Regions from separate parts of the Nonomuraea sp. IBHARD001 genome, predicted to be linked through region 4. Evidence: riboswitches for the same ligand, from Rfam matches in the RefSeq annotation. Region 4 holds a riboswitch; each other region holds the start of a gene.
What was found. Region 4 has a riboswitch for cobalamin ahead of ACTWNK_RS33785 (hypothetical protein). Riboswitches for the same ligand answer to the same signal wherever they lie in the genome.

Region 1: another riboswitch for cobalamin. It lies ahead of ACTWNK_RS28935 (ribonucleoside-diphosphate reductase subunit alpha); the one in region 4 lies ahead of ACTWNK_RS33785 (hypothetical protein).
Region 2: another riboswitch for cobalamin. It lies ahead of ACTWNK_RS02235 (ABC transporter substrate-binding protein); the one in region 4 lies ahead of ACTWNK_RS33785 (hypothetical protein).
Region 3: another riboswitch for cobalamin. It lies ahead of cobN (cobaltochelatase subunit CobN); the one in region 4 lies ahead of ACTWNK_RS33785 (hypothetical protein).

What each region holds. Positions count from the first base shown of each region.
Region 1 covers NZ_JBWBBW010000002.1:5,876,633-5,880,836, forward strand. The annotation lists gene ACTWNK_RS28935 (ribonucleoside-diphosphate reductase subunit alpha) at 1-1,983, opposite strand, end outside; cobalamin riboswitch at 2,088-2,289, opposite strand; gene ACTWNK_RS28940 (Bug family tripartite tricarboxylate transporter substrate binding protein) at 2,294-3,268, opposite strand; gene ACTWNK_RS28945 (ArsR/SmtB family transcription factor) at 3,351-3,965, opposite strand; gene ACTWNK_RS28950 (alpha/beta hydrolase family protein) at 4,047-4,204, shown strand, end outside.
Region 2 covers NZ_JBWBBW010000002.1:45,708-49,911, reverse strand. The annotation lists gene ACTWNK_RS02240 (FecCD family ABC transporter permease) at 1-554, opposite strand, end outside; gene ACTWNK_RS02235 (ABC transporter substrate-binding protein) at 551-1,561, opposite strand; cobalamin riboswitch at 1,714-1,909, opposite strand; gene ACTWNK_RS02230 (hypothetical protein) at 1,935-2,288, opposite strand; gene ACTWNK_RS02225 (hypothetical protein) at 2,310-2,714, opposite strand; gene ACTWNK_RS02220 (hypothetical protein) at 2,711-3,073, opposite strand; gene ACTWNK_RS02215 (oleate hydratase) at 2,964-4,204, shown strand, end outside.
Region 3 covers NZ_JBWBBW010000002.1:4,039,681-4,043,884, reverse strand. The annotation lists gene ACTWNK_RS20470 (precorrin-8X methylmutase) at 1-345, opposite strand, end outside; gene cobG (precorrin-3B synthase) at 342-1,538, opposite strand; cobalamin riboswitch at 1,559-1,749, shown strand; gene cobN (cobaltochelatase subunit CobN) at 1,787-4,204, shown strand, end outside.
Region 4 covers NZ_JBWBBW010000002.1:7,071,885-7,076,088, forward strand. The annotation lists gene ACTWNK_RS33765 (helix-turn-helix domain-containing protein) at 1-50, shown strand, start outside; gene ACTWNK_RS33770 (ASCH domain-containing protein) at 57-467, shown strand; gene ACTWNK_RS33775 (WXG100-like domain-containing protein) at 439-1,377, opposite strand; gene ACTWNK_RS33780 (hypothetical protein) at 1,374-1,748, opposite strand; cobalamin riboswitch at 1,760-1,969, shown strand; gene ACTWNK_RS33785 (hypothetical protein) at 2,058-3,071, shown strand; gene ACTWNK_RS33790 (SDR family oxidoreductase) at 3,092-3,880, opposite strand; gene ACTWNK_RS33795 (YndJ family transporter) at 4,013-4,204, shown strand, end outside.

The DNA.
Region 1 (4,204 bases), 1.2 Mb from region 4:
CGGCGTGGCCATGAACAGGTTCAGCGACTGCGACTGGTCGATGTACGGCTGGCGGGCGGCGGCCAGGTCGATCAGCGCCTTCTGCGGCAGCTCCCACGCCGTGCGGTAGAGCACCTTCAGATCGGCCGGGATCCCGGCGACGTCCTGGACGGAGCCGTCGGCCCGCTTGAGCGCGTCGCGCATCTCCTGCGTCCACAGCCCGAGGCGCTGCAGGTCCTGCACCAGATAGCGGTTGACCTGGAGGAACTCACCGGACAGCGTCTCGCGCTTGAACACGTTGGACACCTGGGGCTCGATGCACTCGTAGCACCCGGCGATGGAGGCGATCGTCGCGGTCGGCGCGATGGCGATCATCAGCGAGTTGCGCAGCCCGTTCTCGGCCACCTTGGCGCGCAGCGCCTCCCACGCCGCCGAGTCCGCCGCGCCGTAGTGGTCGGCGTGCAGCACACCGCGCGCGGCCCTGGTGTCGTCGTAGGAAGGGTGACGCCCGCGCTCGACGGCCAGGTCGGCCGAGGTGTCGTAGGCGGCCAGCGCGATCTCCTCGGCGATCCGCGTGGACAGCGCGCGCGCCTCCGCCGAGTCGAACGGCAGGCGCAGGCCGAAGAACACATCCGCCAGGCCCATCACGCCGAGCCCGATCGGCCGCCACTTGTGGTTGGCGCTCTCGGCCTCGGGCGTCGGGTAGAAGCCCAGGTCGATGGTCTTGTCCAGGAAGCGCACCGCGGTCCGCACGGTGGCGCGCAGGCGCGGCCAGTCCATGCTGTCGCCCGACAGGTGCGCGGCCAGGTTGACCGAGCCGAGGTTGCACACGGCCGTCTCGCCGTCGCTCGTCACCTCCAGGATCTCGGTGCAGAGATTGGACAGGTGGATGACGTTCTCCGGCAGCGCCGTCTGGTTGGAGGTGCGGTTGGAGGCGTCCTTGAAGGTCATCCAGCCGTTGCCCGTCTGGGCCAGCGTGCGCATCATCCGGCCGTACAGCGTGCGCGCCGGGGTCGTGCGCGACGCCAGGCCCCGCGCCTCGGCGGCACGGTAGGCGGCGTCGAACTCCTCGCCCCACAGGTCGACCAGCTCGGGCACCTCCTTGGGGTCGAACAGCGACCACTCCTGGTCGGCCTCGACCCTGCGCATGAACTCGTCGGGGATCCAGTTGGCCAGATTCAGATTGTGCGTACGGCGGGCCTCCTCGCCGGTGTTGTCGCGCAGTTCGAGGAACTCCTCGATGTCGGCGTGCCAGGACTCCAGGTAGACGCAGGCCGCGCCCTTGCGCCTGCCGCCCTGGTTGACGGCGGCCACGGAGGAGTCGAGTGTGCGCAGCCAGGGGACGATGCCGTTGGAGTGCCCGTTGGTGCCCTTGATCAGCGAACCCCGGGAGCGGACCCTGCTCCACGCGATGCCGATGCCCCCGGCGTACTTAGAGAGCCTGGCGACCTGGCCGTAGCGGTCGTAGATGCCTTCCAGCTCGTCCCGGGGCGAGTCGAGCAGGAAGCACGAGGACAGCTGCGGGCGGCGCGAGCCGGAGTTGAACAGGGTGGGCGAGCTGGGCAGGTACGACAGCGTCGACATCAGCGCGTAGAGCTCGGCCGCCTCGGCGACGGTGGCCGACAGGCCGCAGGCCACCCGCAGGAAGAAGTGCTGGGGGCGCTCCAGCACGGCCCGCGTCTCGGGATGGCGCAGCAGGTAGCGGTCGTAGACCGTGCGCAGGCCGAAGTACTCGAATCTGGCGTCGGCCCCGGTGTCGACGAGCGCGTCGAGCTCGGCGGCGTGCAGGGCGACGAACTCGGCGAGTGAGTCCTGCAGCAGGCCCTCGGCATGACAGGCAGCGACGGAGTCGGAGAAGGAGCGCACACCGTGCGCGGCGCTCTCGTCGGCGATCTCCTCGGCCAGCAGCGCGGCGGCGATCCTGGAGTTCTGCGGGTCGGTGATGACCCTGGCCGCCGCCTCTTCGATGGCCAGCCTGCGGTCGGCCTCAACGATCTGTGTCACGTGCTCTCTCCTCGCGAGCTCTTCCCCCGGCAGGGCACGCGAGAGCATGACGGCATGGATCCACCCCGGCCGTCACCGCCCGCGGACCCTCCCTCGAGGCCCTGGACATTCATCGATCGCCGGCAGGTCTTCGGACTCGCGGGCATGGTGCCTCGGCCTACTGGCCGTCGCTTCCCGGAGAGTCGCCTCTCCAGTGCTTGATGACGGCGGTCGTTCCCGCTCACCGCTGCGGGGCAGTCTCAGATTCGCACTGAGTTCCCTATTGCTCCGCCCCTGCCGGGGCGAACCAGCGACGAGCAGGATCCTACATCTAGTGGCCGTTCCCGCAACTACCCCAACAAGTTGTGTCGGGCGTGTTGAGAAGTCCGAGATCGCGCAACACCGCGCGCAGCCTGTCCGTCTCGGTGCCGAGCCAGGCGGCGAAGTCGTCGCCGCTGAGCGTGATCGGCGTCAGGCCGCCGTCGGCGCAGGCCGTGCGCCAGGGGTCGGAGCCGGTGACACTGTCGCACATCGCGACGGCGTCGTCACGTTCGGTCTCGCTCATGCCCGCCGGGCCGAGCAGGGCGCACCAGTCGGCGAAGTCCAGGCGCACCCCGCACTCGTGCAGGGTGGGGGCGTCGATGCCGGGCAGGCGCTCGGACGAGGATACGGCCAGCGCCCGCACCTTGCCCTTGTCGATGCGCGTGCGCCACTCGCCGACGCCGCCGCAGGCGACTCCGGCCTGGCCGCCGAGCAGGGCGGCGACGACCTCGCCGGTGCCCGGGTAGCCCGCATAGTCGAGCAGGCGGGCATCGGCGCCGACCCCCTGGGCGAGCAGCCCGAACAGCAGGTGGTCGGCCCCGGCCTGCGGCCCTCCGGCCAGCAGCACCCGCCCGGGGTCGGCACGCAGGTGCGAGGCCAGGTCGTCGAACGTGGCCAGCCGCGAGTTGGCGGGCACGACCAGCACCTCGGGTTCGCCGACTAGCCTGGCGATGGGCGTGCTGACGTCCAGGATCGAGCGACCGGAGTTGATCTCGGCGGCGGTCAGCGCGGGCAGCCCGCTGACGGCCAGCTTGGTGGCGGCGTCACGCGCGGCGAACGCGGAGGCGACCGGCGGCAGGTGCCCGGTCCTGCGCATGGCACGGGTGAAGGCGTAGGCGACCGAGCCGAGCTCCTGCTCGCCGGGCACGACGGCGAACTGCCCGAGCGCACGCGTCGCGGGAGCGCCCGCACTGCTCGCGGTGGCGCACCCGCTCGCACACGCGGCCAGTCCCAGACCGAGCGCGAAAAACTGCCGACGGCGCATGGGTGCCCCTCCCCCGAAGTTCCCCCTATACGAGAGGTTATCGACATGTCACTACGTGTCACATATCGGGGGTCTTATTAGCTCATAGGTCGTCGGCTGGCAGTCCGAAAAGCCGGATGTACAGGGGTCTGGCGTCCTCGGTGGCGTTCTCGGCCAAGCGCTTGTGCTTGTAGAGCAGCTCGATGTACTCGTCGAAGAAGGCGGCGAACCCCTCCCTCGTCATCCGGGCCGACCCGCGCGAGAACTTCGCCCAGTCCGGGTCGCGCCGGTAGGCCTCGGGGAAGGCGTCGAGCAGGGCGCGGTCCTCCTCGTAGGACACGCGCTGGAACTCGGCGAGCACCGCCCGGTCCCGCTCGGGCACCTCGTCCGGCGTGGGCAGGCGCACATTGTGGCCCGGCTCGACCTGGCGCCACCAGCGCTCCCTGCCGGTGGACAGCTCCGGGATCTCCTCGATGAAGCCGTGCTTCTCCAACTGCCGCAGGTGGTAGCTGGTCGTGCCGGTCTTGGCCTGGAGGATCTCGCCCAGCGTGGTGGAGGTGGCGGGGCCGTGCACGCCGAGGTGGCGCAGCATCGCCCTGCGCATGGGATGGGCCAGGGCCTTGAGCCTGCCGGGATCGCTCAGCGTCAGCGTCGTCAGGGTCGGCGACATCGAGGGCGGCGGTATCAGGGGCGGCGTCAGGGGCGGCTCATCCTTCATGAGGAGCATCCTATCCACCTGCCGAACGAGTTCTGCAGAGACTTGTTTGCCGAGAGTTCTCTGCAGACTATTGTCGGTCATATGAGAAGAATCCTCCTCCTGGCCGTCCTCTGCGCCGGCCTTCTCGCCGCTCCCGCCGCCTCCGCCTCGGGCGTGCCGCCCGCCGTACCCTCCGATCTGCGGGCGAGCGAGGTCGCCTTCGCCGGGGCCGGTGGGGTCGCCCTGCACGGCACCGTGCT
Region 2 (4,204 bases), 7.0 Mb from region 4:
ATGATCAGATAGCTGGCCACGGCCGAAAGCACCTCGGCGGTGGCGACTCCCGCCAGCACCAGCCGCACGGTGGTCATCCGCCCTCCGGCCCGCGCGAGGAAGTACACCGCGACCAGTGCGCCCAGCGCCCCCGCGAACGCCGCGACCGGCAGCGAGAACGCCCCCAGCACGGTGACGCCCGACACCATGACCACGACCGCCCCCACCGAAGCCCCGGAGGAGACGCCGAGCAGCATCGGATCGGCCAGCGGATTGCGGACGAGCGCCTGCAGGGCCATCCCGCACACCGACAGCCCCGCGCCCACGACCCCGCACAGCAGGATCCTGGGCACGCGCACGTCCATCACGATCGTCTCCCTGACCGCCGTCCACACCGGCTCGACCAGCGCCGGATGCACGCGGTGCAGCACGATCGCCCACACCTCGCCGAACGGCACGCCGACCGACCCGACCGCGACGCCCGCCGTACCCGCGAGCACCAGCACCCCACCGAGCACCACCAGCACGACCGGGTACGGCAGGCGCGCGGCGCGTGCCGTGACGAGCTTGGTCACGCGAACCGATCCGGGTGGATCTGCGTGGCCAGCGAGCGCACGGCCTCGGGCACGCGCACGCCGAGCACCGCCGACGACAACGGCAGGACCGCGAACCGCTTGTTCTTGATCGCGGGCACGTCCTTGAGCGCCGGGTTGGCCAGCAGGAACTCCTTCTTCTTGGCCACGGGCTGGTCGCCGTAGTCGTAGATGACGATCACGTCGGGCGAGCGGTCGGCGACCTGCTCGAAGGAGACGTCGGCCCAGGTCTTGTTCACGTCGGCGAAGATGTTGCCCGCCCCGGCCAGCTTGATCATCTCGTTGCCGATTCCCGCGCCGCCCGCGGTGAAGGCGGTCTTCTCGCCGCTGTCGTAGACGAACACCTTCAGCGGGTCGACGCCGTCGAGCTTGGCCTTCACCCCGTCGAGCACCGTGCGCATCAGCACGACCTGCTCGTCGGCGCGCTCGGGCACGGCGAAGATCTTGCCGATCGTGCGGATCTCCTCCTCGATCAGCGCCGCGTTCACCGGGCCTTCGGGGCACTGCTCGAGGTTGACGTAGGAGGGGATCCCGGCCTTGGTCAGCGCCTCACGGCTGCGGCCGGACTTCTCGTCGAACCCGCTGGCGAACCCCGCGTACACGAAGTCGGGCTCGGCCGACAGCAGCACCTCGTAGGAGGGGTACTCCTTGGCCAGCACCTTGATGCCCTGGTACGCGCTCGCGAACTCAGGAAGGACCTTGTCGTCGAGGTAGGCCGTACCGACCATCGACTTGGCCAGGCCGAGGGCGAGCATGATCTCGGTCGCGTGCTGGTTGAGCGTCACCGCGCGCTGCGGCGGACGCTGGAAGGTACTGCTCACGCCGCAGTTGGTGATCGTCAGCGGGAACCCGGCGAGCGCCGAGGGCGCGGCGGCCGTGGGGGGCGTGGGAGGCGTGGCGCTGGTCTGGCCGGTGGCGCCGCAGGCGGAGGCCAGCATGGCTGTGACGATCAGGGGGATGGCAAGGAGCGAGCGTCGGCTCGTCGTCATGACGGGTCCTTTCACTCACGGGCGAGCCCGTAGAGCGGGGGCGATGAGCCGGATCATCGAAGAAGGGACCCGTGACGCGGACAGCCCGAAGGACCTCATGCCAGTCGGCACGGCGACCACCGTTCCTCTCTTGGGGAGATCCGCCCCAATTTCTGTGAGGAGGCGACCGCGTGAGTCTCCTGGCTCTCGGGTCTGGGCTCGTCCCGGCCTTCCCACCCGTATGGGCAGTGGCTCGTTCGGGATCCGCTCGCCGATCACAGTGGCGGGACCGCACCGGATTCACACCGGTTTCCTCGTTCCGCCGTCGCCTACGCCGCCCATGCTCGCACAAAGCCCAGCAAAACCATGCGCCACCCCCTGCTGCGCCCCACCTTCACCAGCTCTCCCGCCACCAGTGCCAGTCGCCCCGCTCATGCACGATCATGAGCCCCGCCGCCGGATCCGCGTTGTTCACCGGCTCCTCACCGCCCGGCCGCCACAGATAGCCCGAAGGCTCATACGCGTGGCCGTGGCTCTCCACGAAGAGCACCTGCCCGTCCTCTCTGTAGACGTGGTCGAACATGATCTCCCCGATCCGCACCGGCCCCTTGATCTCCGCCCCCTCCTTCCGCAGGCTCATCGCGGCCTTCTCCATCTCCCCCATCGACCTCTCGAACCGCCCGAAGTACCACCCACACCCCTGCACCAACACCGCCAGCACCACACCCACCACGACCAGCTTCCGCACGATGCTCCCCCGCTTCCGCGTCTAGTAGCAGCGCCAATCGCCGTCCCAGTCGTGCGAGTCGTACGCCTCGACGATGACGCGTCCGCCCTTGTCCTGGGGTTCGAAGTACAGGGAGATCGTCGCCTTGCTCTCGACTCCGGCGACCGTCACTCCTTCGTAGTGGCGTTGGATCTCCTGCGGGGTCAGCCCGGTCCGCATGGTGATCCGCACGCGGTAGTCGCAGGAGCTACCGCTGCCGCCGACCAGGTTCTTGCCGAAGACCGCGTCGCCCTCCCGGTAGAAGTGGTCCTGCGTCTGCGGAGGCCGGGGACGGTCGTGGAAACGCTGGTAGAAGTCATCCAGCCGCCCGTCGTCCCGCCAGACCGGCACCAACACCGCCAGCCCCAGCCCGAGAATCGGCAGCAGCGCCAGCCATCTCGCCTTCACGCGACCGCCTCGCCAGCCATCTCGCGCAGGCTCCTGCGCAACACCTCCACCGCCTCGCCGTCGACCCGCAGCTCCACCCAGACGCTCTCCCGCACCCCCAGGTCCTCCGCCGCCTCCGGCGTGAACCCCAGCCGTACCCCACCGTCCTCGAACGCGACACCCGTCAGCCCGCCGTACGTCGTGCGCTGGTCCTCTCGGACGATGCAGTAGGTGTTCATGTCCCCTTCGTCCGGGTCGTCGGGCGATGGCATGAAGATCAATGCGACGCCGTCCCCGTCCTCGAACTCCGCGATCCCGAGCACGTCCTCGTCCCGCCCGACCACGCGCGCCACCATGCTCCCCAGCGGCTCATATGTCATCCGAAACACTCCTCCACGAAGCAGACGAAAGGACACTCCGCCCCTGTGTGAGTCCATACGCCCACGGGCAGGAAGATCACGTACACGGTGGGTGATCGGGGGCGGAATGTACTACAGCAGTGGGAACTATGAGGCTTTTGCGCGGCCGCGTAAACCGGAAGGTGTGGACGGGAAGACGGCGTGGTTCGTGGGGGCGGGGCTGGCGTCGCTGGCGGGGGCGGCGTTCCTCGTCCGGGACGGCGGGATGGCCGGGGAGCGGATCACCGTACTGGAGCGGCTGCGGCTGCCGGGCGGAGCGCTGGACGGGATCAAGGAGCCGGAGAAGGGGTTCGTGGTCAGGGGCGGGCGCGAGATGGAGAACCATTTCGAATGCCTCTGGGACCTGTTCAGGTCGATTCCCTCGCTGGAGATCGAGGGCGCGAGTGTGCTCGACGAGTTCTACTGGCTGAACAAGGACGACCCGAACTTCTCCCTCCAGCGCGTCACCGAGAAACAGGGCCAGGACGCCCACACCAACGGCCTGTTCGCCCTCAACGACAAAGCGCAGAAGAACCTCGTCAAGGTATTCCTCGCCACCCGCGAGGAAATGGAGGACAAGCGCATCGACGAGGTGTTCGGCGAGGACTTCCTGAGCAGTACGTTCTGGCTGTACTGGCGCACGATGTTCGCCTTCGAGCAATGGCATTCGGCGCTGGAGATGAAGCTCTACCTGCATCGCTTCATCCATCACATCGGCGGCCTGCCGGACTTCTCGGCGCTGAAGTTCACCAAGTACAACCAGTACGAGTCGCTGGTGCTGCCGCTCTACACCTGGCTGCTCGACCAGGGTGTGGTGTTCCATTTCAGCACCGAGGTGACCGACGTCGACTTCACCTTCCGCGGCAACAGCAAGCAGGCCTCGCACCTGCACTGGAAGCGCGACGGCGAACCGGGAGGCGTCGACCTCGGCCCGGACGACCTGCTGTTCATGACGATCGGCTCACTGACCGAGAACTCCGACAACGGCGACCAGCACACGCCCGCGCGCCTGAACGAGGGCCCGGCCCCGGCCTGGGACCTGTGGCGTGCCATCGCGGCCAAGGACCCGTCCTTCGGCCGCCCGGACGTGTTCGGCTCGCACATCCCACAGAC
Region 3 (4,204 bases), 3.0 Mb from region 4:
GCTGCGGGTCGTGCCCAGCCGCTGGGCCAGAGCGGGCACGCGGGGGTCGCCGAGCAGGCAGAGCACCTCGTTGCCCGCCGGCAGCCTGCGACGGGTGACGCCGGAGGCCACCATGGTCGCGTCGCACAGCACCGGCGCGCCGGCCAGCAGCGCCGTACGGGCCGAGGCGACCACGCGCGGGCTGTGGCCGATGTCGGCGGGCAGATCGGTCATGCCGCACGCGTGGATCATGCGCACGGCGACCCTGGCGACGTCGGCGGGCAGGCCCGACAGGTCGGCCTCGGCCCTGATGGTGGCGAAGGACTGCCGGTAGATCTCCGCGCCGTCGCGGATGTAGTCGCTCACATGTCCCCTGCGTGCTGTGTACGGTAGCCGTCCGCTGTGGCGACGAAGTCGGCCGCTGTCTCGCGTGGCCGTCCGCAACGTCGCTCGCATCCCGACCAGTGCACGGGGAGATTAGCGCCCTTTGCCGGACCCGGCGGCATCACCCCCTGCCCTGCCGCCCAGCGCTCGGCGTCGGCCCGTACGTCGGCGAGCGACTTGGCGCATCCCGGGAGCCCGGTGCACGCGCTCACCCCGGCCAGCGGATGCGCCGCATCGGTGATCAGCCCGGCCGCCGCCAGTTCCCCGATCAGCTCCGCCGCACGCCCCGCCTCCTGGTCGGGCACGACGACCGTACGCCACGGGGTGACGATCAGCCCTCCGGCCTGCGCGGACACGGCCGCCAGCAGCTCGGCCCGCGCCGCCGTCAGCCGCCCCAGAGGCGCACCGGCCACCACCGCCACCCGTCCGTCGGGCTGGACGACGCCTCCGACGGCTGGCGGCGTCCCGTCCCCTCCGGGCGCCCGGCCCACCCCCGCGACGCCGCCCAGCCGTACGGCGCAGCGCGAGGGGCCCTCCTGCAGCTCGGCCAGCCGCCAGGCCGCCGAGCCCTGCGCCTCGCGCTCGTCGAGGAAGGCGTGCGCCGCCGCGACCAGCACGGAGGGCACGAGGGCGGCGGGCGCCCGCAGGCCGCTGTCGGCCCCGGCCAGCAGGACGGCCGCCTCGTCCGCCGCGACGGCCACGGCCGTGACGTCGGCACGCAACGCCCGCACGTCGCCCGAACCGTCGTCCAGCGCGAACAGGAACCGCCCGGGCAGCGAGGCCAGCCGAGGCGTCGAGCACACCCGCTCGTCCAGCTCACGCACCGCCTCCCGCACATCCAGCAGGGTGTGCGAGGAGCGCCCGCTCAGCGGCGAGGCGACGATGTTGCGCACGCGCTCGTGGGTGGCCGAAGGCAGCAGTCCGGCCCGGGCGAGCAGGCCGGCCAGCAGCGGAAGGCCGGTCGCGTCCAGCCCTCTGACCTGGATGTTGCCCCGTGAGGTGAGTTCGAGCACGCCGGAGCCGAGCCGGGCGGCGCCGTCCGCGAGGTCGTGCAGCCCGCTCGCGGTGATCGCGCCTCCCGGCAGCCGTACGCGGGCCAGCAGGCCGTCGGCGGCGGCGTGCGCCGACAGCGCACCGGGACAGGCGTCACGTCGTGATCGTCCGGTTTCAGCCACGTTGAGGATGGTAACGCCAGTTTTCTGGGCCGGATCTGTGTGCCATGCTGAGCGCAGGCGACGGCGCAGAAGGAAGCCGGTGAGAAACCGGCGCGGTCCCGCCACTGTAACCGGGGAGCAAGCCCCACCGCAGGCCACGGTCCGGCGACGGACGGGAAGGCCAGGGGTGAGCGCCGATCCGGGAGCCAGGAGACTTCTGCCGTCGTGACACCCACGACCGGGGCGCGGACCCCGAGGGAGGACCTTTCGTGCGTCCCGAGCACCCCACCGTCCTGCTGCTTTCCACCTCGGACACCGACCTGCTGAGCGCACGCGCCAGCGCCGCCGCCTACCGGCTGGGCAACCCGGCCAGGCTCACGGCCGACGACCTGCCGCCCCTGCTCGACGGCGTCGATCTGGTGGTCGTGCGCATCCTCGGCGGCAGGAGAGCCTGGGAGGACGGGCTCGACGCCCTGCTCGCGGGCCCCAGGCCGGTCGTGGTGCTCGGCGGCGAGCAGGCGCCGGACGCCGAGCTCATGGAGCTGTCCACGGTGAGCGGCGGTGTCTGCGCCGAGGCGCACGCCTATCTCGCGCACGGCGGACCGGCCAACCTGGGCGAGCTGCACGCCTTCCTGTCCGACACCGTGCTGCTGACCGGGCACGGTTTCGCCGCCCCCGAGCCCACCCCCTCATGGGGACCGCTGCCGCGCACCGCCGCCGCGACCGACGGCCCCGTCATCGGCGTCCTGTACTACCGCGCGCACCACGTGGCCGGGAACACCGCCTTCGTCGAGACGCTCTGCCAGGCCGTCGAGGCCTCAGGCGGGCGGGCGCTGCCGGTGTTCTGCTCCTCGCTGCGGACGGCCGAGCCCGAGCTGCTGGAGGTGCTGCGCCAGGCCGACGCCCTGGTGGTGACCGTCCTGGCCGCCGGAGGGTCCAAGCCCGCCTCGGCCGGAGCCGGGGGCGACGACGCCGCCTGGGACGTGGGCGCGCTCGCCGGGCTCGACGTGCCGATCCTGCAAGGCCTGTGCCTGACGACCAGCCGCGAGGCGTGGGAGGCCAACGACGACGGCCTGTCCCCGCTGGACGCCGCCTCGCAGGTGGCCATCCCCGAGTTCGACGGGCGCATCATCACCGTGCCCTTCTCCTTCAAGGAGATCGACGAGGACGGGCTGACCGTCTACGTGGCCGACGAGGAGCGCGCCGCCAGGGTCGCGGGCATCGCCGTACGGCACGGGCTGCTGCGGCACGTGGCTCCCGGCGACAAGCGGATCGCGGTGATGCTGTCGGCCTACCCGACCAAGCACTCCAGGATCGGCAACGCGGTCGGGCTGGACACCCCGGCCAGTGTGGTCAAGCTGCTGGCCGTGCTCCAGCAGGAGGGCTACGACCTGGGCGAGGGCTTCCCCGGCGTGGCGGACGCCGACGGCGACGCGCTGATCCACGCGCTGATCGCGGCGGGCGGCCAGGACGCCGACTGGCTGACCGAGGAGCAGCTCGCGGGCAATCCCGTGCGCATCCCCGGCGCCCGCTACGCCGAGTACTTCGGCACGCTGCCCGCCGCGCTGCGCGAAGGCGTCGAGGAGCACTGGGGCCCCGCGCCCGGCGAGCTGTTCACGCACGAGGGCGACATCGTGCTCGCGGCGCTGCGCGCGGGCAACGTCGTGGTCATGGTGCAGCCGCCGCGCGGTTTCGGCGAGAACCCGATCGCCATCTACCACGACCCGGACCTGCCGCCCAGCCATCACTACCTGGCCGCCTACCGCTGGCTGGCCGACGACTTCGGCGCGCACGCCGTCGTGCACGTCGGCAAGCACGGCAACCTGGAGTGGCTGCCGGGCAAGTCGGCGGGCCTGTCGGCCGCCTGCGGGCCGGACGCCGCGCTCGGGGACGTGCCGCTGATCTACCCCTTCCTGGTCAACGACCCCGGCGAGGGCACCCAGGCCAAGCGCAGGGCGCACGCGGTGCTCGTCGACCACATGGTGCCGCCGATGGCCCGCGCCGAGACCTACGGCGACATCGCCCGCCTGGAGCAGCTGCTGGACGAGCACGCCTCGATCGCGGCGATGGACCCGGCCAAGCTGCCCGCGATCAGGGCGCAGATCTGGACGCTCATCCAGGCGGCCAAGCTCGACCACGACCTCGGGCTGGCCGACCGGCCGCACGACACCGAGTTCGACGACTTCCTGCTGCACGTCGACGGCTGGCTGTGCGAGGTGAAGGACGCCCAGATCCGCGACGGCCTGCACGTGCTGGGCGCGGCCCCGCAGGGCGCCACTCGGGTCGACCTGGTGCTGGCGATGCTGCGGGCCAGGCAGATGTGGGCCGGTCAGGAGTCGCTGCCCGGACTGCGCGAGGCGCTCGGCCTGGCCGAGGACGGCTCGGCCGGGCGGGTGAGCGTCGACGAGGCCGAGGCGAAGGCCCGTGCGCTCGTCCAGGCCATGGAGGACTCCGGCTGGTCGAAGGCCGCCTCCGGCGAGGTCACCGCGCGGGTGCTCGGCGGGCCCGACGCGCTGGTGACGAGCATCCTGGAGTTCGCCTCGGCCGAGGTCGTGCCCAGGCTGGCCCGCACGACCGACGAGCTCACCCATCTGACCCACGCGCTGGCCGGAGGCTACGTGCCCGCCGGGCCGAGCGGCTCGCCGCTGCGCGGGCTGATCAACGTGCTGCCGACCGGCCGCAACTTC
Region 4 (4,204 bases):
AGGCGATGCGCACGTCGCCGTCGGGATACCGCCGGGCTTTCGGAGGATGAGCGTTCATGTGGCCACGACTTGACGGACTGCGCGTGCTGGAGCTCGGCTCGCCCGGCGAGTTGCAGGACGAACTCAACGCCCTGGTGCTCGCGGGCGCGAAACAGGCGACCGCCGGGCTGCTCGCCCTGGACTACGAGGCCGAGTCCGAGCCTCTCGAACACGTCGGCGAGCGGCTGGTGCTCGTCGACGGCTCGGGCGCGCGGCTGACCGAGGTCGAGGTGACCAGGGTCGAGGTCGTCCCCATGCGCGAGGTGACCTGGGAGTTCGCCGACGCCGAGGGCGAAGGGTTCACCTCGGTCCAGCACTGGGCCGAGGCGCACACGAGGTACTGGCGCGAGCACATGGGCCACGCCGTCCAGGACGACGACCAGGTCGTCTGCCTCTGGTTCAGGGTGGCGGCGGCGTCTGCCACGTAGGCGTCTTGCCGCGCTGGGCGATGCCGACCATCAGCTTCGTGATCATCTGCTGGTACGAAAGCCCGGGGTCGCCGCCGCTGATCAGGTCGTAGGTGACGGAGTAGGCGCTCGACCCGACGTAGAAGGAGGCGAAGTCGCCGGCGTCGGTGTCCTTGAAGACCCTGCGCATCGGACCCAGCTTGGTCAGGTCGCCGACGCCGAAGAAGACCAGGCAGGCGGCGAAGTCGAAGGCGGTGTTCTTGGCCACGGTGCCGGGCGAGCCGAGCGGCTGGCCCATGAGCGGCTTGATGGTGGAGGCGAGCGCGAGGTCGCCGAGTGCGAAGAACGCGCTGCCCGCCACATAACTGGCCATGACCTGGCGCATCTTGGCGGTCGTGACCCGCAGGAACAGGTCGGTGATCACCTTGAGCTGGGCGCGCAGCCAGATCCTGCGCCCGATCAGCGCGATCATCGACGCGCCCGGCCCGCCGACCCACGGCCAGGCCGCGGCGAACGCCAGTTGCGCCATCGCCACCGCCGTGACGGCCAGCTTCGCCTCGCGCTCCTTCTCGACGCTGTCGGCATAGGCCTCGCAGGCCAGCGCCATGCCTTCGGCCCGCCGTGCGAACTCCAGCGCCACACCGTCGACCGAGAAGGTCTGGCCCGATGAGGTGGTGACCCCGCTCTGCCAGGCCTTCCTGAACGCCTCGCTGCCCGCGCTGGGGTGCTCCTGCCAGACCCGGGCGGCCACCGTGCCCATCCGGGCCGAGGCCTCAAGCCGTTTGCCCAGCGCACGCCACAGCGCGGCGGCCCGCCTGGCGCCTTCGGGGTCGCCTTCGGGCCAGTGCTCGATCAGGTCGTAGATCAGGAACCCGGCCAGCCCCGCCCCTCCGACGGCGGCGAACAGGCCGCGCGGCAGTTTCGCCATCATGCGAGGTACTCCCCCAGGCCACGGACGTTGTTCCACTCGGCGACCTCGACATTGGCCGCCATCAGGCCCAGCCGGGCGGCGATGCCGTCGTAGGCGTTCGCCAGCGCCGTCGTCTCGGTGACGAGCCTGTCCATCATCTGCAGGTAGCCGGGCGCGCCCTCGCCGCCCCTGGCGAACGCCTGTCCCGCCTTGTCGTTGCCGAAGAACTCCCCCACCTCGCCGAACATCAGCAACGCCGCACGCAGGTCCGCGATCAGGTCCTCGCTCTCCATGTCGAAGAGCCGCTCGACGTTCTGGCGTAAGCCCTCGGGCGACATGGCCAGTTCGACGGCCGAACTGGTGTCCACCCCTTGGGGCACGTGATCTGTCATGACCGTCTCCTCTATCATCGCCTTGCGACTGGTTCGATCATCCTGTCAAAGATGATCGACGCAAGAGGGAACCCGGTGCGAGTCCGGGACTGCCCCGCAGCGGTGAGTGGGAACGAACGCCGTCACGTAGCACTGGGCCACCCCGGCCTGGGAAGCGACGGCCAGTAGGCACGAGCACGACGCCCACGAGTCCGAACACCTGCCATCGCCCGCGTGCCGTCTGGCGCGCGGTCACGCCATGGCCTCGCGGGAGGGCCGGGGGCCACCCTCGGCATGCCCGCAAGGCGGGTTCCGCGAGGGAAGGACCCCATGAGACAGCAGCGCACCACGATCCTCGGCCATCCGGGAATCGACCCCGACGACGAGTTCGCCAGGGCGAGCGCGGCACACGGCGGCGGCGCCATCGACGACCTGGCGCTGGCCGAGGCGAAGGTCAGGCTGCGCGAGCGCACCTGGGCCGGCCTGCGCGACGCCGGACTGACCGATGTGCCCTCCGCACCGCCCGCCGCACACGACCCGATGCTGGAGGCGGCGCTCACCTTCGGCCTGGTGGCCGAAGGTGAGCGCCCCGGCAGGCGCTCGCACCTGCGTCTGGCCCCGTGGTTCGGCATCGGCCGCCACTACCTGGCCCCCGAGGTCGGCCCCGGCACCCGCCTCACCCTGCGCTGGCAACCCCCGGTAGCCGAGTACGGCGAAGCCGTCAGACTGGGCGTCGCGGTCAGGCCGGTCTTCGTCGGGCCGCTCACCTTCCTGCTGTCGGCCAGGCCGAGCATCCCCGGTTTCCCGCCGCTCGACCTGCTCGACGACCTGGTCGAGCGCTATGCCGAACTGCTGGAGCGGCTGGCCACGGCGGGCGTGCGCGAGGTGCAGCTCGACGAGCCCGCCCTGGCCGTCGAGCGCACGACGGGTGAGCTCAGGGCGCTGCGCCGGGTCTACGAGCGGCTCGGCGAGCTGAGCAACAGGCCGAGGCTGCTGGTGGCGACCTCGTTCGGGCAGATCGGCGAGGCGCTGGGGGTGCTGGCCGCCTCCAAGGTCGAGGCCATCGCGCTGGACTTCGTGGCGGGGCCGGGCAATCTGGAGGCGGTCGCTTCGGTGGGTGGCCTGCCGTACAAGACGGTGGTGGCGGGGGTGGTGGACGGGCGCGGGGAGCTGGGAGGCGGGCAGGGGCGGGCGCTGGCCACGTGTGCGACGTTGCTCGGGCTCGTGGGTGAGCTGGTGGTGAGCACGTCGTGCTCGCTGACGCACGCGCCGCCCGACGCCGGGCACGGGTTCGCCGGGCGCAAGGTGGCCGAGGTGGTCGCGATCGGCAGGGCGCTGTCGTAGGTGCTCGGCGTCCCGGACACTCAGCGGAGTGAGGTGACGAATCTGGTCATGCCCGACAGCCAGCGGTCGTAGTCGTCGGCCTTGCGCCGGACGAAGGCGGCCACCTCGGGGTGCGGGAAGATGTGGAACCTCTCGGCGTCGAGCCCGTCGATCACGGCGGCTGCCACCTCGGCGGGCTCGAGTACGGCTCCCGACGCGCGCACCGCCCTGGCCGTGAGGCTCTCGCCCGCCTCGTCGGCGTCGAGCATCGCGGTGCGCACGCCCTGCGGGCACAGCACGCTGACCTTGACGCCCTGGTCGCCGTAGTGGATGGCCACCCACTCGGCGAACGCGATGGCCGCCGCCTTGCTCACCGCGTAGGGCGCGTCGCCGGGGCAGCTGATGAGGCCCGCGGCCGAGCAGGTGTTGAGCAGGTAGCCCTCGCCGCGCCCGGCCATGAGCGGGACGACGGCGCGGGCGGCGTGCACGTGGGCGAGCGTGTTGACCGCCAGCGTGCGGCTCCACTCCAGGTCGGTGGCCTCCAGGCCGCTCCCGGTGATGACTCCGGCGTTGGAGCAGTACAGGGCGATGGGGCCGAGCAGGCGCTCGGCGGTCTCGACGGTGGCCACGACGTCGGCCTCGGCCGAGACGTCGGCGCGCATCGCGAAGGCCCTGTCGCCGATCAGCGCGGCGACCTCGGCGACGGCGTTCTCGTCGAGGTCGGCGACCAGCACGCCGGCCGCGCCCTCCTCGGCGAAACGCAGCGCCATGGCCCTGCCGATCCCGCTGGCCGCTCCTGTGACGACGACGACCTTGTCCCGCACCCGCATGGGCGTCTCCCCTGAACCGACCGGTCGGTATCTCCCCTGCACGCTATGGCGTTCGCCACTCGGCCGTCAAGGCGATTGAACGCGTTCAAGTCGGGCGTTATGGTCGCTTTGAACGTGTTCAAGGAGGCTCGCGTGTCCCCCCTCGTCGCCGTGATCGTCACCCTCGGCATGGTCGTGATCGTGCCCGCCGGGCTGGGGCTCGTGGGGGTGCGCTCCCGGGTCTTCCTGGCGGGCGCGCTGCCCGGGGCCGTCTCGTTGTGGCTGCCGCCAGGGCCGTTCGCCGCCGGGCTCGCCTGCTGCTACCTGGTGGCCGCCCTCTGGCTC